DNA from 4 places in the Streptomyces sp. NPDC005263 genome. Region 3 is predicted to be linked to each of the others. Evidence: riboswitches for the same ligand, from Rfam matches in the RefSeq annotation. Region 3 holds a riboswitch; each other region holds the start of a gene.
What was found. Region 3 has a riboswitch for cyclic di-AMP ahead of ACFYRY_RS05785 (peptidoglycan DD-metalloendopeptidase family protein). Riboswitches for the same ligand answer to the same signal wherever they lie in the genome.
Positions count from the first base shown of each region.

Region 1: it holds a riboswitch for cyclic di-AMP, as region 3 does, so the genes downstream of both, ACFYRY_RS34075 (C40 family peptidase) here and ACFYRY_RS05785 (peptidoglycan DD-metalloendopeptidase family protein) in region 3, are expected to answer to the same signal.
Region 2: it holds a riboswitch for cyclic di-AMP, as region 3 does, so the genes downstream of both, ACFYRY_RS37900 (transglycosylase family protein) here and ACFYRY_RS05785 (peptidoglycan DD-metalloendopeptidase family protein) in region 3, are expected to answer to the same signal.
Region 4: it holds a riboswitch for cyclic di-AMP, as region 3 does, so the genes downstream of both, ACFYRY_RS15125 (NlpC/P60 family protein) here and ACFYRY_RS05785 (peptidoglycan DD-metalloendopeptidase family protein) in region 3, are expected to answer to the same signal.

Region 1 is NZ_JBIAKJ010000009.1:272,196-275,628, forward strand. Features, by position in the region: gene ACFYRY_RS34065 (ATP-dependent Clp protease proteolytic subunit) at 280-915, shown strand; gene ACFYRY_RS34070 (hypothetical protein) at 922-1,227, shown strand; cyclic di-AMP (ydaO/yuaA leader) riboswitch at 1,593-1,784, shown strand; gene ACFYRY_RS34075 (C40 family peptidase) at 1,788-2,261, shown strand; gene ACFYRY_RS34080 (ATP-binding protein) at 2,331-2,789, opposite strand; gene ACFYRY_RS34085 (helix-turn-helix domain-containing protein) at 3,003-3,433, shown strand, end outside.
Region 2 is NZ_JBIAKJ010000012.1:76,404-79,836, reverse strand. Features, by position in the region: gene eno (phosphopyruvate hydratase) at 1-628, opposite strand, end outside; gene ACFYRY_RS37900 (transglycosylase family protein) at 978-1,697, opposite strand; cyclic di-AMP (ydaO/yuaA leader) riboswitch at 1,701-1,863, opposite strand; gene ACFYRY_RS37895 (transglycosylase family protein) at 2,056-3,084, opposite strand; gene ACFYRY_RS37890 (cytochrome P450) at 3,208-3,433, opposite strand, start outside.
Region 3 is NZ_JBIAKJ010000001.1:1,268,008-1,271,440, forward strand. Features, by position in the region: gene ACFYRY_RS05785 (peptidoglycan DD-metalloendopeptidase family protein) at 193-1,122, opposite strand; cyclic di-AMP (ydaO/yuaA leader) riboswitch at 1,127-1,289, opposite strand; gene ACFYRY_RS05790 (alpha-galactosidase) at 1,590-3,433, opposite strand, start outside.
Region 4 is NZ_JBIAKJ010000003.1:324,385-327,817, forward strand. Features, by position in the region: gene ACFYRY_RS15120 (tellurite resistance/C4-dicarboxylate transporter family protein) at 1-772, opposite strand, end outside; gene ACFYRY_RS15125 (NlpC/P60 family protein) at 911-2,092, opposite strand; cyclic di-AMP (ydaO/yuaA leader) riboswitch at 2,100-2,268, opposite strand; gene pcrA (DNA helicase PcrA) at 2,706-3,433, shown strand, end outside.

The DNA of each region.
Region 1 (3,433 bases), on a different contig from region 3:
CGCCCACATTCATTGACGGACACTCCTACCGCGGCGAGTCGCGACAAGCTCGCAGATCAGGGTGGCCAGCGACATCGGGGGGGGACAACCGGGGAGGTCCCGGAGGTGAGGGCGACGACGCCCCCCGGCAATCAGTGACAGGAATGTGAGACACGATCCCCACAAGGAGCAAAAAAGCGCCTCTGAGCTGGGCATTTACCTTGATCACTAGAATCCGTCCCCATCATAACGTCACGTACGTCCTGTACATTCTTTACAGACGCCGAAGGAGGGGTACCGATGACCCGACCGTCCGCCCGCCACGTCCTGCCCGAGTTCACCGAACGCACCAGCTCCGGGTACCGGACGATGGACCCGTACTCGAAGCTCCTGGAGGGGCGGATCGTCTTCCTGGGGACGCCGATCGACGACATCTCGGCGAACGACGTGATGGCCCAGTTGATGTACCTCGAACACCAGGACCCGGACCGGGACATCTCGCTGTACATCAACTCCCCCGGCGGCTCGTTCACCGCGATGTCGGCGATCTACGACACGTTGCAGTACGTCACGTGCGACGTGGAGACGTTCTGCCTGGGCCAGGCCGGCTCGTCGGCCGCGGTGCTGCTCGCCGCGGGCACGCCGGGCAAGCGCTCCGCGCTGCCGGGCGCGCGGATGGTGATCCACCAGCCCGCGATCATCGAGCCGGTCCAGGGGCAGGCCAGCGATCTGGCCATCCAGGCGGACGAGTTGACGCGGGTACGCAGCCGCATGGAGGAGCTGCTCGTCCGGCACACCGGGCGGACCGCGGAGCAGGTGCACGCGGACATCGAGCGGGACAAGATCCTCACCGCCCAGGAAGCCGTGGAGTACGGGCTGGTGGACCGGCTCGTCCCGAGCCGCAAGGCCTCGCGTCCGGCACCCGGCGCGAGGTGAGCCGCGATGCTGCCCGATCTGCCTCCGCTGCCCGCCCTCACCCGCGCCGAGGGTGAGGTGATCGACCGTTACCTCGACGTGGTCGACCTGCTCGGCCGGATCAATCCGGCACAGCACGGGGACACGTACCAAGGACTGCGTGCCGCGCAGGCACTGGTCGGCAAGGCGGCCGCCCTGCGGGACGCGCTGGAGCTGATGCACCGTCGGGGCGAGACCGAACTGCACGCCGACACGCTGGCGCGTGCGTTGCGCGTGCTGGACGGGGAGCGTCGCACGGCCCGCGTCACCGTGCCGCCGCGCTCCGACAGTTGACGCTCTCCCAGCCGGTCCGGACGCGGCGCGAACCGCCGAGCGTCCGGGCCGGAGCCGAAACGGACCAAACGGGGTACCGCTGTTCGGACTAGACACAGCTGCTTTTATCGTCCCGTTCCGGTTGCGCAACGCGCGTAGCCGGGGAACGAAATAGGACGTTCCGATGCTGGTCCGGGCCCCCTTGGGCCCCTCGACAGTTCATCGAACAGGAGGGTGTCCACCCGAACGGGTGAGTGGTGAGTAACAACACAAACCCCCGGTTCCATTGGGTTTTTCGGACATCCGTGAGCCAAGATCCCTGACTGACGACAAGACCCCGCCACAGCGGCGGGGCGATCCGGGCGGGCGCCGAGTCCTGCCGCCGCTCGGATGACCGGTCGACAGGAGTGGATCGGCAGGAGTGGAGGACCCAAGCACGACGGGTCGCCGGAACGGCCGTCTCCGTACAGGAGGCGCCGGGTCGAGCAGCCCTTGGGGTGAAGCCGCGTCAGCGGCCGGGCAACTTTGTCAGCCCGAATCCGACAGGTCATCCTTCACAGGCGGCTGACGAAGGGTTGCGCATGACTGCGCTCAATCGTGTCCCGTCGCTCATGGTCCGGGCCGGTACGGCCTCGGCCTTCGCCATCGCCGCCGTCGGCGGTTCGATCGTGGTCCCGGGGGTCGCCTCCGACGCCGCGGCCGCCACACCGGCGACGAAGGCACTTCAGGTCGCGGCCTCCAAGAAGGGCTCCCCGTACAAGTACGGGGCGACCGGGCCGAAGAGGTTCGACTGCTCCGGGCTGACGATGTACTCGTTCAAGAAGGCCGGCAAGAAACTGCCCCGCACGGCCGCCCAGCAGTACAACAAGACGCGCCACATCTCCTCCAAGAGCCGCAAGGCGGGAGACCTGGTCTTCTTCCACTCGGGCTCGAACGTGTACCACGTCGGCATCTACGCCGGGAAGGGCAAGCTCTGGCACTCCCCGAAGACCGGGGACGTCGTCAAGCTGCAGAAGATCTGGACGAAGAGCGTCTGGTACGGCCGGGTCAAGTGACCTTCCGCGCGGGGCGACGGCGAGCTGACCCGCCGTCGCCCCGCGCGTCCGTCCCGCGACAGGGGTCCGCTACGGCTCCTGTTGTCCCGCCGCCGATACCGGCGCGGCCGGAACGGACCACGGCAGTTCGATGGAGACCGTCTTGCCGCCCTCTCGGGTGGGTCTGACTCTCAGTTTGCCGCCGCACTCGGCGGCCAGCCAACGGATGATCACCATGCCCCGGCCGTTGTCCTGCTGGACGGCGGCCGGCAGTCGTTTGGGGAATCGCGGGTGGCTGTCGGTGACACCGATGCGCAGGTGTTCGTCTCGGTCGAGCTCGAGGTCCACCGTGAAGGTGGGTGACTGTCCGAAGGTGTGCTGTACGGCGTTGGTGGTGAGTTCGGAGACGATCAGCCGGATGCTGTCGGCGATGTCGGTGTCCGCCGCGAGTCCCCACTCCGCCAGGGTGCTGAGCACATAGGTGCGGGCCGCGGAGACCGAGGCGGGAACGCTCGGCAGAGTGATGGATGCTTCCAGATGGTCTGCCATGGCGACGTCGTCCCTTTCCCAGGGGCCCGCAGTCCGACACGGAGCGGATGGTTCGAGTACGGTCCCGGACTGGTGCTTCGTCGCCAGACTGCCATTACCGCGGCGGTCACGGGAGGCGATCGGCCAAGTAATGCATATATCTGTCGCTCGAAGCGGTGAACTCTATGACGACAGAGCATATTTGGGTGCCTCGGTCGGAGTAAGGAGTAACCCATGCAGCACGGTCCTGCGGTGCGCCGCCGGAAACTGGGGGCGGAACTGCGTTCCCTGCGCGGCGGTACCGGGCTCACGAGTGGTGAGGCGGCCCGGTTGGTGGGCTGGCACCAGTCGAAGGTGAGCCGGATCGAGACCGGCGCCAGTGGGGTGAAACCGGCCGACGTGCGATTACTGCTGGACGCCTACGGGGTGCGGGACGCCCAACTACGGGAGTTGCTGCTGGTGTTGGCGGGGTCCGACGACAGCGCGGGGCGGCATCACTGGTGGCACGCGTACCGCGGGGTGCTGCCGCCCACCTACCGGGACTTCATCAGCCTGGAGTCGCAGGCGAGCGCGATGCGCACGCTGGAGACCTCGGTGGTGCCGGGTCTGTTGCAGACGGCGGAGTACGCCCGGGCGGTGACCAGGGCGGCGGTCGACGGGCTGGA
Region 2 (3,433 bases), on a different contig from region 3:
GGGCGAAACCGCCCTCGTCGCCGAGACCGGTGGACAGGCCGCGGCCCTTCAGCACCTTCTTCAGGGTGTGGTAGACCTCGGTGCCCCAGCGCAGCGCCTCGGAGAAGGACTCCGCGCCGATCGGGGCGATCATGAACTCCTGGATGTCCACGTTGGAGTCGGCGTGCGAGCCGCCGTTCAGGATGTTCATCATCGGCACCGGCAGCAGGTGCGCGTTCGGGCCGCCCAGGTAGCGGAAGAGCGGGAGGTCGCTGGCCTCGGAGGCGGCGTGGGCGACGGCGAGGGAGACGCCGAGGATGGCGTTGGCGCCGAGCGAGCCCTTGTTGTCGGTGGCGTCCAGGTCGAACATGGCCTGGTCGATCAGGCGCTGCTCGGTGGCGTCGTAGCCGACCAGCTCCGGGCCGATCTGCTCGATGACGGCGAGGACGGCCTTCTCGACACCCTTGCCCTGGTAGCGGTTCGGGTCACCGTCGCGGAGCTCGATGGCCTCGAAGGCGCCCGTGGAGGCTCCGGAGGGGACGGCGGCACGACCCGTGCTGCCGTCGTCGAGGCCGACCTCGACCTCGACCGTGGGGTTGCCTCGGGAGTCCAGGATTTCCCGGGCTACGACGACGTCGATGGACGGCACGAGCATCTCCTTCTGGGATGTGACGCGGGGTACGCGGGGCCGAGGGGCCCCGTAGTGCACGGAGTCGCGGTCGGCTCCGCGAGATGAGCCTAACCGCCTCGGGGCGATCGACCCCCCTGTCGCCCACCCCTTGGGCAGAACCGAGAGGTAATTGTTTCCGAACGGAACAAAGACACGCGCGGAAGACCGCACACAGTCGCGCGGAAGACCACACAAAAAGACCCCGCTCCGGTGCGTACGGGGGAACACGCACCGGAGCGGGGAGCCCGTGGGGACGGGGGCCCTCACGAGGCCCTCGGCACGAGGACCACGGAGGTGAGGGCGCTGTGGTTCGGACGAGCGCCGCGTACTACTTCAGGTGCAGCTGCTGACCCGGGTAGATCAGGTTGGCGTCCTGGACGATGTCCTTGTTCAGCTCGAACAGCTTCGCCCAGCCGCCCTTGACCTTGTGCTTCTCGGCGATCGAGCTGAGGGTGTCGCCCTTGACGACCTTGTACTCGCCGTCGCCCTTCTTGACCTTCTTGCCGGTCGGGGTGGTGACGGTCTTCTTGGCCTCCGGGCGCTCCTGGGAACGCGAGGCGGGCTGCTCGTCGGTACGGGTGCTGGTCTCCGAGGAGCCGCTGGAGCTGCTCGAGCCGCTGGAGGCGTTCGAGCCGCTGGAGCTGTTCGACGAGGTGTCGGAGCCGCCGTCGTAGCCACCGCTCGACAGGCCCTTGCCGCAGACCGGCCAGGCGCCCTTGCCCTGGGAGGCGAGGACCTTCTCGGCGACGGCGATCTGCTGCGCCTTGGAGGCCTGGTTGGCCTGCGAGGCGTACTGCGTGCCGCCGTACGCGGCCCAGGTCGAGGCGGAGAACTGCAGGCCGCCGTAGTAGCCGTTGCCGGTGTTGATGGACCAGTTGCCGCCGGACTCGCACTGGGCGACGGTGTCCCACTCGGAGGAGGTGGCGGCGGAGGCGTTGCCGGCCGCCATCAGCGGAGCGGCGATGGCGACGCCGGTGACTCCGGCGATCGCGGCGGCGCGAGTGGTCTTGGACGGACGACGGTGCTTGCCCTTGCCGGAAAACAGCATGGTTGATCCCCTCACCGACGCCTGCGAGGTGAGCTGTCGGGTTCGGGCCGGTTGAGTTGCCCGGCCGCATCCCTCTCGGGACGCGGCTTCACCCCAAGCCGGGCTCAACTGCTGAGCCCGGCGCCTACCTTGGGTCCCCCGCTCCTGCCTACGGCGCTTGACGCGACGACTGTTCCCGGACGGCCGCTGGCAGGATTCGGCGTTGCGGCAGCCGGGGCTCGTGTTGGCGAGCGGTCCGACGTTAGACACGCGATCCGCGGAATTTCAAAGACGATCAAGGCTTCTGAGACTCATCCCACACTTTCACCAAACGGGACATTCGGCGCGAAGCGTAACGTGAACTCCCGCCGCTTTAGCCCTATTCGGCACCAAGTCCAAGGGTCTGACCGGGGGAGATATGACTTGGGTCGGAGCCGATCGCCTGCTTGTTCTCCTCGTAGAGGGCGCGCCACCCTCCCTGGAGGTCGAGGGAGTCGGCGATGGACTCGAGGGTGTCCCCGACGCGGACGGTGTACGTCTCACCGCCGGCGGCGTGACGGCCACTGGAGGTGCCGGCGTCGGCGGTGTCGACGGCCGCGTCCTCGTCCGCGCTGCCGCCGCGGTGCTTGCCACCACCGAGAGCCCCGGTGTCGACCAGACTCGAAGAGCCGCCCACCCGCCAGGAGTTGTCCGAGTCGCCCGAGTCGTCCTGTTTCGCCGTACCGGCGGAGGTGTCCCCGGAGTCCTGCGAGCCACTGGACCCGGATCCGGAATCAGCGGATGTGCCGGACTTAGCCGAATTGCCCGCACGGCTCGCACCGTCCGACGAGCCGGAGGAGGAGTCGGACGACGAGCTGGAGGGAGTGTCCGACGCGGACGCCGAAGGCGTGCCCGACGCGCCGTCCGAGGATCCACTCCCGGACGAATCAGCCGATGAACCTTCAGAGTCGGACAAGCCGGACGAACCCGAGTCGTTCGACGTGCCCGAGCCCGTGTCGACCCCCACACCCGTGTCCACGTCGGCCGCCTCGGAGCTCTTGGTGAGCCCGTTGAGCAGCCCGCAGGTGGACCAGTAGCCGACACCCTGGTCGGCCAGGATCTTCTCGGCGACGGCGATCTGCTGGTTGCGGCTGGCCTGGTCGGCGCGCGTGGCGTAGTCGAGTCCGCCGTACTGCTCCCAGTCCTTCTGCGCGATGTTGAGGCCGCCGTAGTGTCCGTCGCCTTCGTTCGCGCTCCAGGAGCCCTCGGTCTCGCAGTTGGCGACCTGGTCCCACGTGGTCCCGGTGGCCGCACTGGCGCCGGTCGCGCCGAGCAGCGGGATCGCGATGGCGGAGCCGGTCACTCCGGCCGCGACGAGGAGAGCCGGAGCTTGACGGGGGCGACGATGCCGGCCGTTCCCGGAGAGCATGCGGAAACCTTTCGCGAGACAACAGTGACCGACGGCGAGTGACACTCGCCGCCGCGTTGATCCGTGAACGTATAGGCAGACGATCACTTGTCACAAGTTAATGCCGCGTAGATCACGTGAAGATCACAGGTTTGAAGGTGTGTCACCTTTACGCAGGTGAGGGGCCCGACCACGTGGCGTGAACTCCACGGGCAAGGTACGCAGTCCTCGCATGATGAGCCCGCCACGCCAGCGCAATTCGGCCGAATCCACGGCGAGTCGCAGGTCCGGGAGACGGGTGAGGAGTGTGCCGAGGGCGCTCTGGCCCTCCAGCCGGGCGAGGGGCGCGCCGAGGCAGTAGTGGATGCCG
Region 3 (3,433 bases):
TCTTCGGGCCTCAGGACCGCGATGCGATGGTCGGGAATTGGCCAGTGGAGGGACGGAACGTATCGCTGTGGACCCGGACATACGAAAGCGGGCCGGACGTACCGAACGCCGGCCCCGGACACACCGAAGGCCGGACCCGGGGATCAGGGGTCCGGCCTTCGGCAGCGTGTGAGGCAGGTGGTCGTGCGGGCGTCAGCCGACCGAGACCCCCTTGGAGCGGAGGTAGGCGATCGGGTCCACGTCCGAGCCGTAGTCCGGCGTGGTGCGGATCTCGAAGTGCAGGTGCGGGCCGGTCACGTTGCCGGTCGCGCCGGAGAGACCGATCTGCTGGCCCTCGGTCACCGTCTGACCGCTGGAGACGGAGATCGAGGACAGGTGCGCGTACTGCGCGTAGTAGCCGTCGGCCAGCCTGATGACGACCTGGTTGCCGTACGCGCCGCCCCAGCCCGCGGAGACGACCGTGCCCGCGCCGACGGCCTTGAGCGGGGTACCGGTGGGGACGATGAAGTCGACGCCGGTGTGGTAGCCGCTGGCCCACATGCTGCCCGGCACGTGGTAGCCCGTGCCGATGGTGGCGCCATCGACCGGCAGGGTGAAGCCGTTCGCGGTGCTGGTGGTGGCGGCGCTCTGCTCGACGACCGTCGACGTCTGCGACGCGGACGACGCGGACGACGAGGACGCCGACGATGACGACTTCGATTGCGGCTTCGGCTTCGGCTTCGGCTTCGACGAAGAGGCCGACGACTCGGCCTTCTTGCCGATCGTGAGCTTCAAACCGGGGTGAATCAGCGACGGATTGTCGCCGACGGCCTCACGATTGTCGGCGTAGAGCTTCTGCCAGCCCCCGCTGACGTGCTGCTCCTCGGCGATCTTCGCGAGACAGTCTCCGGCTCGCACGACATAGGTCTTCACACCGGAAGTCCGTGCGGCCACCGACTTCTTCGCGGCAGTCGGAACTGACGACTGAACGACATTCTCGGAAATGGACTGGGCACTCGCCGCATGGGCGCCGGTGGCCCCCAGAAACGGGAGGGCGAGTGCCGCGCCGCCGGCTCCGGCGACGGCGATGGAACGGGCGAAGCGCTGGGTCTTCGGTTGGCGATGCTTACCCCTCGCGGGCATGGCGAATTCCTCTCCGGCGCCTGCGAGGTGAGCTGTCGGGTGCGGACTGGAGATGTCCGGCCATACCGAGGTACGACTTGACCCCAAGCCTGTTCCGGAGACCGGAACAGGCGGTTCTACCTGTGGGTCCCCCGCTCCTGCCATGTACGGGTGAGTGTGTGCGGTCTCCGGGCGGCGGCAGGATTGGGCGTCCGTCCGGATCGGTGGCGAACGTAAGCGACTAAGACGCACAGGGACAAGCGGAAGGTTGCACCCAAATGCGCTTCCGTTGATCCGTAATGGGAATTCCTGGTCACCCTCGGTAAATCAAGGGTCATCCACTTCTCGAATTCCCTTGAAAGGCATAAGAATTACGTGAACATGACGCGCGACGGACGGTCACGAATATGACACTCCTCACGCCCCACTCCCCAGGTCGCCCCATTTCAGGCAGAGTTGGAATGAAGACGCCAATTCGGGCAGAACTCTCAGATGCGGCGCAGCCGGATAACCGTCGCATCGAGGTCACCCCGGAGGCCGGTCCGCAGTCCATGGTGCAGCAGTACGGCCCCTCGGTGAACTTCGCCCGTTTCACGGCATTCGTACGATGCCGCCGGGTCGAGTCCGCGCAGCCGCAGCGCCGGCACCGGCTCGCCGTGGTGCTGCGCCTGGAGCCAGGCCAGGACGACCGTCTCGTCACCGAGGACGTACTGCACCGCGCTCGATCCGCCCGTGGGCGGGCGCAGTCGATAGAGGTCGCCACGCTGGACGAGGGGACGGATCTCCTTGTAGAGAGTCACCCAGTCACGGGCCTCGGCGAGCTCTTCCTCGGTCCATTCGGCGAGGTCCCCGCCGACTCCGAGCACCCCGGCCATCGCGCTGACGAACCGGAACCGCAAGGTGCTGACCCGGCCGTTGAGCTGAGTGTTGGGGCTGTCCGTGACCCAGGCGGCCATCACCCGCGCGGGGTGGATCTGGCTGAAGCCGTGCTGGATCGCGAGCCGGTCGAGCGGGTCGGTGTTGTCGGAGGTCCACACCTGGTCGGTACGGCTCATGATGCCGAGGTCGATCCGGCCGCCACCGCCGGAGCAGGACTCGAAGGCGACGCCCGGGTGCGCCTCGCGCAGCCGGTCCAACAGGCGGTACAGCGCGTTCACGTGATCCACCCACAGGCGCTGCGGGTAGGGGTCCTCGGGCCAGCCCGCGTCGGTGAAGCAGCGGTTGAAGTCCCACTTCACATAGTCGATCGGGGCGCTGGAGAGCAGCCCGTGCAACTGCTGCCAGAGGTACTCCTGGACGTCCTCGCGCGCGAGGTTCAACACCAGCTGGTTGCGCTGTTCCGTCCGCTTTCGCCCTGGTTGGTACTGCACCCAGTCCGGGTGGGCGCGGTAGAGGTCGCTGTCCGGATTGACCATTTCCGGCTCGACCCAGATGCCGAACTGCATACCGAGGTCGTGCACGGAGTCTGCGAGGGGCCTCAGGCCGCCGGGGAAGCGGTCGGGGTTGGGCGTCCAGTCGCCGAGCCCGGCGCGGTCGCTCGTGCGCTTCCCGAACCAGCCGTCGTCGATGACGAACAGCTCGACGCCCATCGCCGCGGCCCGGCGGGCCAGCACCCCCTGCTGCTCCTCGGAGATGTCGAACTCGGTGGCCTCCCAGGAGTTGAACAGCACCGGCCGGTCCCGGTCCGCGTCCGGGATGACGTACGCCCGCTGGTAGGCGTGCCAGGCGCGGCTCGCCCCGCCGAAGCCGGCGTCGCTCCACAGGCCGGCGAAGACGGGGGCGGTGAAGGACTCCCCCGCCTCCAGACGGAGCAGGCCGGAGTCGTCGTACCCCGCACCGCCGGTGATCTGCACGCGCATGTCGGGCAGTTCGGCCACCGCGATGCGCCAGGACCCGGACCAGCCGAGGGCGCAGCCGTAGACCTCGCCGCGCTCCTCGGTCGCGTCGGTGTCGAGCGCGACCCACGGCAGGTACTGGTGCCCGGTGTGGCCGCGGCGGCTGCCGATGACCTTCTCGCCGTAGGTCAGGGGGGCGCGCGTCAGCTGGGACTCCGCGGCCCAGCGGCCGTGCAGGTGCGACAACCGCCAGCCGGTCTCGCGGTCGGGCAGGGTCCAGGTGGCGGAGTCGGCGCGCAGGAGCTCCACCGTGGGGCCCTCGTTGTCCAGGCTCACCCAGCGCTCCACGACGTCGTGCCGCATGCGGTAGTGCAGGGTGATCGTGAGGCCGCCGTCGCGGAATCTGAGCCGCAGTTCGTCGTCCTCGGCACGCTCGTAAGCCTCGAAGACCCACTCGGTGCCGCGCCGCTCGTCGGTGCGCACGGACAGGGCGGGGC
Region 4 (3,433 bases), on a different contig from region 3:
GGTCGAGCACGAGCAGGGCGACCGTGACCGCACGCAGGACACCGCTGTCGTCGTCGTTCCACAGGTTCAGCCGGGCACTGTCGGCGGCCAGCAGCGTCGCCCCGGCGAGAGCCGAGATGGCGAGCGCCCCGCCCGCGACCCACTGGTCGCCCGGGCCTTCGACCACCTGCCGCAGGTCGAAGTGGGCCAGGGCGATGGCGTACACGACCAGCCCCAGCCAGAACAGCACGAGCGCGGTGTGCGCGAGCCAGGCCGCCGTCCCCGCCGCGGCGAGCGTAGCGCCGAGCACCGCGAGCCCCTGCGTGGCCACGCAGCTCAGCAACACCGCCCCGGGCATCCGCCGCCGCCAGTGTCGTACGACGAGGACGAGCAGCACCGGCCACAGCAGCGCCGCCAGCGCCAGTAGCGCCTCGGCGAGGGACTGCCGACCGAGGGCCGAGAACCGGGTGCCGAGCACCGTGGTGGCCGCGACCGAGGTCAGCGCGCCCGGCGTCCCGGCCTCCGCCACCCAGCCGGTCCGCTCCCGCAGCAGCCCCACGGCGAAGTGCGCGGCCAGTCCCAGCCAGCCGACGCAGGCCGACGCCAGGGTGACTTGGGACAGCACCTCGTATTCCGCCAGGTGCAGTCCGACCGACAGGACGCCGGTCGCCATCACAGCGGCTCCCGCCGCCGGGGAGCGCCGCGTCCACCAGGCGCGCAGGAGGGCGCGAGGGGAGCGAGGAGAGGAAGAGGGTGAGGGGCTGGAGGAGGCGCTGGGGGAGGGGCCGGCCATGGGGGCGATGCTAGGAAGCGCGACGCGCGTCGCGAGCGGGGCGCGCACGCGGGCGCGGGGAAAACGCGCGGGCGCAGCACACGGAGGGCCACCCCGCGGCCGGGTGGGGCTCGGCGGGGTGGCCCTTGGCGAGGGGGGTCAGGCCGGTCGTACCACGCTGTAGATCGCCGACTCGCCGTCGTAGTAGATCGACTCCTCGCGGACGTACGCGCCCGGCTTCGGGGCGTGGATCATCATGCCGTTGCCGATGTACATGCCGACGTGGCTGATGTCGTCGTAGAAGAACACCAGGTCACCGGGTTGGGCGGCGGAGAGGGAGACTGTGGTGCCCGCGTTGACCTGGTCGTAGGTGGTGCGCGGGAGGCTGACCCCGGCGGCCTTCCAGGCGGCCTGGGTGAGGCCGGAGCAGTCGTAGGAGCCGGGGCCGGTGGCGCCCCAGACGTACGGCTTGCCGATCTGGGCGCGGGCGAAGGCGAGCGCCTTCTCGGCCTTGGTGGCGTACGTGGCGTCGGACAGGGACGTGGAGCCCGTCGAGGTGGACCCCGACGACGTGGAGCCCGTCGAGGAGCCACTGTCCTGCTGCTGGGCCGCCGCCTCCCGGGCCTTCTGCTCCGCGGCGGCCTGCTGCTGCGCCAGCTCGGCGGCCTTGCGCTCCGCCTCCTGCTGTTTCTTCTCCTCGATCGCGGCGAGCCGCGCCTTCTCCTCGGCGGTCAGCCGCGACAGCAGGGTGCGCGCGTCGGCGAGCTTCTTCTGGACGGTCGACTTGGCCGTCTTCAGGTCGCCCTGCGACTGGGTGAGCTCCTGGAGGCTCTCCGTGGCCTCCCGGCGCTTCTTCATCGTCGCGGACTGCTCGGTGACGTAGTCGTCGACCGCGCCCTTCTCGCGCGTGGTCAGCCGGCTCATCAGCTGGGTCTGGTCGAAGTAGTCCTGCGGGGAGTCCGCGAGCAGGAAGGTCGCGGTGTCGGGTGCGGAGGCGCCGGTGCGGTACTGGGCGGAGGCGAAGGAACCCAGCTCCTCCCGTGCCTCGTTGAGCTTCTGCGTGCGCTGGGCGACGTCTTCGAGGAGGGTGTCGACGCGTTTGCGCTGCTTGCCGGTCTTCTCCTTGGCCGCGTTGTAGGTGTCGGTCGCCGACTCCGCCTGGCGGTACAGGTCGTCGACCTTCTGTTCGACCTCTTCGAGGCTGGGTTTGTCGTCGACGGGCGCGGCCTGCGCCGACTGGGACAGCAGGGCGACGGAGGTGAGGGCCGCCGTGGCGAGGGCGGGGGTCCGTATGCCTGCTACGCGCGTACCCGGGGGACGCGACTTGCGGTGCGACGCCAAGGGAGGCGACTCCTTCCACGTTCCGCCTACCGAGTTAGCTGTCGGGTTCGGGCGGGAGATGCGGAAGGGTTGCCCTACGGCCTTGTCCCAGAGGGAGTCGGGCCGATTCACCCCAAGTTCGGTGGGTCCCCGGTTCCGGTCGCGCGGCGGCGCTGCGGATTCGGCGGAGGCCGCGCGGCCCGGCGGGGTTCGCCGGTGGGGGTCGTACGGCCTGTCCGGCACGGTAGCCAACTGGTGTGGCCGCTGTGAAGGTTGATGTTCGATATGCCCGATACATTTTCGTGACCTTCAGTCAGGACGTCGCCGTTTGTGATGGATTCGGAGAGATCTGCATCGATCTGCAGTGATCTGCGCGATCTGAATGATCTGAATGATGTGTGATGACTTATGCGTATTTCCCGCCTCTCTCCCTGATTGATCGCGGACCGTGACGGCGCGGTCCCACAGGGTGGGGCGGGGCGGTCCCCCGGGGTGGCCGGGACGGTCCCGCAGGTGGAGGGCGCCGGGCGGCCGACCCGGGACGATCCTCGGCGTCCGCGCCCGCCGCCGGATTCCCGCGATGTTCTCGGGGTGGCGGCGGGCTGTCAGTGGGGGGTCCTAGACTCGGAGTGCGATGAGCAGCCTCTTTGATGACAGCTTCCTGGCGCACCTCCAGGCCCCTCGCGGGCACGAGGAGGGCCCCCCGCCGCCGCCCGAGGACGACCACGTAGCGGAGTCCGTTCCGGACGATCTGTTCGGCGGGAAGTTCGACGTGCCGCCGGACCGGGACACCCACTACCGCGACGGCGCCCCGCGTCCGGCGGTGGACCCGGCCGCGCTCCTGGAGGGGCTGAACGAGAACCAGCGCGAGGCCGTCGTGCACGCGGGCGCCCCGCTGCTCATCGTGGCCGGCGCCGGCTCGGGCAAGACCCGTGTGCTCACGCACCGCATCGCCTACCTGCTCGGCCAGCGGAACGTGCACCCGGGCCAGATCCTCGCGATCACCTTCACCAACAAGGCCGCCGGCGAGATGAAGGAGCGCGTCGAGCAGCTCGTCGGCCCGCGCGCGAACGCGATGTGGGTGATGACCTTCCACAGCGCGTGCGTCCGCATCCTGCGCCGGGAGTCGAAGAAGCTGGGCTTCACGTCCTCGTTCTCGATCTACGACGCCGCCGACTCCAAGCGTCTGATGGCCCTGGTCTGCCGCGACCTGGACCTCGACCCCAAGCGCTACCCGCCGAAGTCCTTCAGCGCCAAGATCTCGAACCTGAAGAACGAGCTGATCGACGAGGAGGACTTCGCCGCCCAGGCCGCCGACGGCTTCGAGAAGACCCTCGCCCAGGCCTACGCCATGTACCAGTC